DNA from 2 places in the Anoxybacillus sp. B2M1 genome. Region 2 is predicted to be linked to the other one. Evidence: riboswitches for the same ligand, from Rfam matches in the RefSeq annotation. Region 2 holds a riboswitch; the other holds the start of a gene.
What was found. Region 2 has a riboswitch for S-adenosylmethionine ahead of GFC28_RS15335 (O-acetylhomoserine aminocarboxypropyltransferase/cysteine synthase family protein). Riboswitches for the same ligand answer to the same signal wherever they lie in the genome.

Region 1: linked by a shared signal. The riboswitch ahead of mtnW (2,3-diketo-5-methylthiopentyl-1-phosphate enolase) and the one ahead of GFC28_RS15335 (O-acetylhomoserine aminocarboxypropyltransferase/cysteine synthase family protein) in region 2 are both predicted to bind S-adenosylmethionine.

Annotation. Positions count from the first base shown of each region.
Region 1 is NZ_CP015435.1:1,489,297-1,492,422, reverse strand. Features, by position in the region: gene GFC28_RS07200 (carbon-nitrogen family hydrolase) at 1-209, opposite strand, end outside; gene GFC28_RS07195 (pyridoxal phosphate-dependent aminotransferase) at 305-1,495, shown strand; SAM riboswitch class I at 1,577-1,684, shown strand; gene mtnW (2,3-diketo-5-methylthiopentyl-1-phosphate enolase) at 1,746-2,984, shown strand; gene GFC28_RS07185 (2-hydroxy-3-keto-5-methylthiopentenyl-1-phosphate phosphatase) at 2,981-3,126, shown strand, end outside.
Region 2 is NZ_CP015435.1:3,153,135-3,156,260, reverse strand. Features, by position in the region: gene GFC28_RS15335 (O-acetylhomoserine aminocarboxypropyltransferase/cysteine synthase family protein) at 322-1,638, opposite strand; SAM riboswitch class I at 1,709-1,808, opposite strand; gene GFC28_RS15330 (SCP2 sterol-binding domain-containing protein) at 1,884-2,231, opposite strand; gene GFC28_RS15325 (thioredoxin family protein) at 2,491-2,805, opposite strand; gene GFC28_RS15320 (toprim domain-containing protein) at 2,821-3,126, opposite strand, start outside.

The sequences.
Region 1 (3,126 bases), 1.7 Mb from region 2:
CTAATAAACGATTTTGTATCAGCGCCATTCTCATCAGCAATGTCGTCAAGGCGTGCGAGATCGTATCCGGTTGTCCATAGTTCAGGAAGGACGATGACGTCAACAGAACTTTGACAAACTTTTTCGATCTCTTGTTGAACGCGGCGTTTATTTTCCGCAGGATTTCCGAAAGCAATATCGAGCTGAAGACAAGCAATTTTCAATGTCATAATCGTTCACCTCAAAAAAATGTCTTTACAATTTAATTTTTACGATATATGATGTTTGACTAGAATTTCAAGAATTTTTTGAGTAGGTGAAGCAATTGAAATCATTTGTCCAATCCGAGTTGTTGCAAAGCCTTCCGAAGCAGTTTTTTGCTTCGCTTGTCGACAAAGTAGGAAAAGTGGTGGCTCAAGGACATGATGTGATTAATCTTGGCCAAGGCAATCCTGATCAACCGACGCCTCCGCATATCGTAGAAGCGCTGCAAAAAGCGGCGGCTAATCCAAAATACCATAAGTATTCTCCGTTTCGTGGCTATTCGTTTTTAAAAGAGGCGGTCGCTGCTTTCTATCAGCGCGAATATGGCGTTACGGTTGATCCTGAGCGAGAGGTAGCTGTCTTATTCGGCGGAAAGGCAGGGCTTGTGGAAATCCCGCAGTGCTTATTAAATCCGGGCGATGTTGTGCTTGTTCCGGATCCGGGATACCCTGATTATTGGTCGGGAGTGGCATTAGCGCGTGCGAAAATGGAAATGATGCCGCTTTATAGCGAAAACGGCTTTTTGCCTGATTATCGTCAATTGGATGAAAAGGTGGTGGAGAAAGCCAAGCTGATGTTTTTAAATTATCCAAATAACCCGACGGGGGCTGTAGCGACAGACTCGTTTTTTGCAGAGACCGTTTCATTTGCACAAAAGCATGGAATTTGCGTTGTCCATGACTTTGCTTATGGTGCGATTGGATTTGACGGGCAAAAACCGATCAGCTTTTTGCAGACGGAAGGAGCCAAGGATGTCGGTATTGAAATTTATACATTTTCCAAAACGTATAATATGGCTGGCTGGCGCATAGGTTTGGCGATTGGCAATGAAAGTGTGATTGCTGCGATCAATCTTTTGCAAGACCACTTATATGTCAGCTTGTTTGGTGCGATTCAGGAAGCGGCAGCGGTTGCGCTGCTTGAGTCACAGCAATGCGTGACGGAGTTGGTAGCGTTGTATGAATCACGGCGCAATGCGTTCATTGGAGCTTTACAGGAAATTGGTTGGAACGTAAGTGCTCCAGCCGGCTCCTTTTTTGCTTGGCTGCCGGTACCAAAGGGCTGGACTTCGGAACGCTTTGCTGATTTATTGCTTGAGCAGGCGCATGTTGTGGTGGCGCCTGGGATTGGATTTGGCGAGCACGGGGAAGGATATGTGCGCGTCGGGCTGTTGACAAGCGAAGAACGTTTGACAGAAGCGGCACGGCGCATCGCTAAGCTCGATCTTTTTCAGCAAGCGGTAAAAAAATAATTGACAATCTGCATGATCCCTGTCATAATTCGAATTAAATTTGCAAAACGAAAATTTCAAAAAAATGAATAGAAGCTGTCATTCTTATCAAGAGCAGGTGGAGGGACGAGCCCAATGAAGCCCGGCAACCGACTTAACCAACGTTAAGCACGGTGCTAATTCTTGCAGCATTATGCTGAGAGATAAGAAGAGTTGAAACCAAAGCCTCTTCTTATGGAAGAGGTTTTTTATTGGAATTGGAGGGATGAGAATGAGCCAAGTCATCGCCACGTATCTGCTTTATGATGAGGCTGATTTGGAGAAGAAGGCAGAGAAAATCGCGCTTGGCTTAACGATCGGTTCATGGACCGAATTGCCGTTTTTGGAAAAAGAACAACTGCGTAAACATAAAGGAACGGTTGTGCATGTGCAACCGTTTGAAGAAAGCGAACGTGCCAATCAATATTTCGGAAAACGTTTGAAGCGGGGAATGGTCAAGATCGCTTACCCAAGTGCCAACTTCAGCGCCGATTTGCCCGCTGTTTTGACGACGGTGTTTGGGAAATTGTCATTAGATGGCGCGATTAAGCTGATCGATTTAGAGTTTTCTGATGATCTAAAGAAAGCATTTCCCGGTCCTCGCTTCGGCATTAAGGGAATTCGCGCAAAGCTGGATGTTTATGGCCGCCCGCTGTTAATGAGCATTTTTAAAGGTGTGATCGGGCGCGATTTGTCCTATTTATCCAAGCAGCTGAGACAGCAGGCGCTTGGAGGAGTAGATCTTGTCAAGGATGATGAAATTTTATTTGAAAATGAACAGGCACCATTCGAAAAGCGAATTGCGGAAGGAAAAAAAGTCTTGCAACACGTATATGAAGAGACAGGGCATAGAACGCTTTATGCGGTGAATCTTTCGGGAAAAACGTTTGAGTTAAAAGAGAAAGCGAAGCGAGCGGCGGAGCTTGGCGCCGATTTGCTGCTGTTCAACGTGTTCGCGTACGGGCTGGATGTATTGCAAGGATTGCGGGAGGATGAGGAGATTTCCATTCCGATTATGGCGCATCCGGCGTTTAGCGGGGCGTTGACCCCGTCGGAATTTTACGGTGTAAGCCATCCTTTGTTGCTTGGCAAGCTCGTTCGCATGGCAGGGGCCGATTTTTCCTTGTTCCCGTCTCCATATGGAAACGTCGCTTTGGCCAAGGAAGAAGCAAATGGCATTGCCTATGAATTAACGAAGGAAGATGTATTTTTACAGACGCTTCCTGTTCCGTCTGCCGGCATTCATCCAGGGCTGGTTCCGCTTCTTATCCGCGATTTTGGCATCGACAGCGTCATTAATGCAGGAGGCGGGGTGCATGGACACCCAGAGGGAGCGGCAGGAGGCGGGAAGGCATTTAGCGCCGCAATCGCGGCAGTATTAGCCGGAAAGCCTTTAAGTGAGGCGGCAAAGGAAAACCATTCATTGCAAAAAGCAATGGCTTTATGGGGCACTCAAGAGGTGAAAGTATGACGAAACCGATTATTTTTTGTGATTTCGATGGCACGATTACGAATAATGACAACATTATAGCGATTATGAAGCAATTTGCTCCGCCGCAATGGGAAAGCATCAAAGAGGATGTGCTCGCGCAACGCTGCTCTGTTCAAGATGG
Region 2 (3,126 bases):
ATCCATACACAAGCGCCGATGATCCATTCAAAATGCTCTGGCTTAACACAACCTTTTCGGCATCTCCTTCGAACAAACACACTGGCGAACCCATTTTGCCCGCAAAACGTTCGTTGTATGACAAGGACATGCTGACAAGCCGGCAAGCAAAGAGGTTACAGATTACGACAGAAAAGCGAGGAATCGGGCGATGTTAGTCGGCTTTTATTGGATCATCAACACGCCTTGTTTTTGATATGTTCTAACCCTTCATTGAAACTATTGTTTCATCAAGATGAATGGACTATTTTTATGACCGATTCAATTGTTTGCGGCTATTCTTTACACTTCTGAATACAGCGAACGAATTCCTGTGGCAATGGAGATGGCCTGTTCTAAATCATCAATTAAGTCTTCTACATTTTCGATGCCGACCGATAGACGAATCAAGTCTTCCGTAACTCCCGAGGCCTGCAAATCTTCTGAGCTCAACTGCTGATGCGTGGTGCTGGCTGGATGAATAATTAAGCTTTTGGCGTCTCCTACATTGGCCAAGTGCGACCAAAGCTTCACGTTGTTAATGAGAGCCGCTCCCGCTTCTCTTCCTCCTTTAATGCCGAACACCACAACGGCTCCCGCTCCTTTCGGCAAATATTTTTCGGCCAAATTTTGGGCTGGATGCTTTTCGTGTCCAGGATACAGCACCCATTCTACTGCCGGATGGCGATCTAAATAGTCTACAATCCGACGCGTGTTAGCAATATGCTCTTTCATGCGTACATGAAGCGTCTCAAGCCCTAAATTAAATTGAAACGCATTAAATGGGCTAATCGCTGGTCCAAGATCCCGCAGCAATTGCACACGAGCCTTAATGATATAAGCAGCCGGACCTAAAGCTTCTGCATACACAAGATTGTGATAGCTTGGATCCGGAGTTGTAAATCCCGGAAATTTAGGAGAATCCCAATTAAACTTTCCTCCGTCTACAATAATGCCGCCAAGCGTTGTACCGTTTCCAAGCAGCCATTTAGTAGCTGAATGAACAACGATATCCGCTCCATACTCAATCGGACGGCATAGATATGGAGTGGCAAACGTATTATCAATAATGAGAGGAATGCCTGCCTCATGCGCAATGTTGGCTACCGCTTCAATATCTAGTACGTGCAAACTTGGATTACCAATCGTTTCTGCAAAGATCGCTTTCGTTTTTGGCGTAATGGCAGAACGAAAATTTTCCGGATTAGCGGGATCAACAAAATGCGTTTTAATCCCATATTTCGGAAGGGTAGTGGCAAAGAGGTTATAGGTACCTCCATATAGCGTTGAAGCTGACACAATCTCGTCTCCTGCTTGCGCTATATTTAAGATCGCAAGCGTGATTGCGGCCATGCCGCTTGCTACTGCAAGGCTTCCAATTCCTCCTTCTAATTGTGCCACTCTTTCCTCAAAGACTGTGGCGGTCGGGTTATGAATGCGCGTATAAATGTACCCTTCTTCTTTCAATGCGAATAAGTTGGCTGCATGCTCCGTATTGGCAAATTGATAAGCGTTCGATTGATAAATCGGAACGGCTCTTGCTCCTGTCACAGGATCTGGACTTAATCCCCCATGCACCGCAAGCGTTTCTAAACGATATGATTTTTCGCCCACTGTCATCCTCTCCTTTTCATAATCAAATGAAAACCCCCTCTTCATCATAAGAAGAGGGGGGAATTTCCTTTAACTCTTCTTATCTGCCAGAGCGATACACCCTGCTGGAATTGGCACCGTGTCAAACCGGTTGCCGGGCTTCATCGGGCCAGTCCCTCCACCACTCTTGATAAGAACTTGTTTATTATTTTATTTTTCTGAATAATAACACTGTTTTTTTATCATGTCAATAACATTTCGTGATTTCATATTCAAGAGGCATAACGATATGGTTTAGCTAAATGAAGAAGCGATTCTAATAAAAGCATGTGACGAAAGCTACCGGAAACCACTAATTCTTTTAAGCGGAGCTGCTGCTGCAATTTAAGTTCACCTTTCAACAGACTAACAAGCGCCTCTTTCGACCCTCTAATGGTTAATATCTTCCTTTCATCAGCTTCCTTCGCCAGATGAACTCCCGTTTTTGAAATGGCGAAAATCAGTGTTTCTGCATCGCATTCAAAGCGAATGTAGAGTTCCTCCTCCGGTAAAATCGGCAACAGATGGTGCAACGTCTGTACACGTTCCATAAATTTTTTAGTTAATTCATAAATCTTCATCGTTTTCCCGCCTCTCCATTATCCTTTTCTCTCATTTATTTCCATAGAAAAAGGCATAATTCCTTTATAAACTTGTCGACAAATCATCAAGAAAATGGACACGATTTTTCATATTTCCCGAGAAATATGTCAAAAAAACTCTAAATAAAAAAGCAAGCCCCCAAAGGCTTGCTTCAATCTATACGGATGCCAACACTTCTGCACAATCTAAAATGGACCCATCTACTGTTTGTTCTTCTCTTATCCATAAATGCATGCATTACGGCTTTTGCAATTCTTGAATCACCTCATATAAATATGGGACAGATTGAAATGCATATAACTTCTTTTTCATTTCCCCGTTTCTAAATAACAACAGGCAAGGTACACTTTCAATTTCCCAGCTGACCGCTCGATCCGGCATATAGTTAATATCGGTCTTCCGAAAGGCTACATGAGAAACTAGCTCTTGAACAATGCTGACCATGCGATTCGCCAGCTGGCATGTGCCGCACATCGGTGTATATACATACAAACATACAAACTCCTCCTGCTGAATGAGTTCATCTAATTGCTGTATCGTTACTTCTTCCACACTTCTTCACACCTTTTACCAATCATCTGCATACACATCAATATTAGCGCTCAGCAGCACCGTTGCAATATGTTTTTTAGGTGCTGCGGCCACCTCTCGATACATGCGATCAATATATAAATGCTCCGCCTCAGGAAATTCACGGCGCAGCTGCTTTCGCAATCGTTCTCCCGCTTCATCAGAATCCACTAAGATAAACACTTCTTTATCATACAGCTGATCAATCCACTCATCTAATTTGGCACGGCTGATCGTCCCGTTTGTGCAAATGATTTCAACGGAATCTTTAATCATGCCCTCTATTTTCTTTTTGTCGGAGCG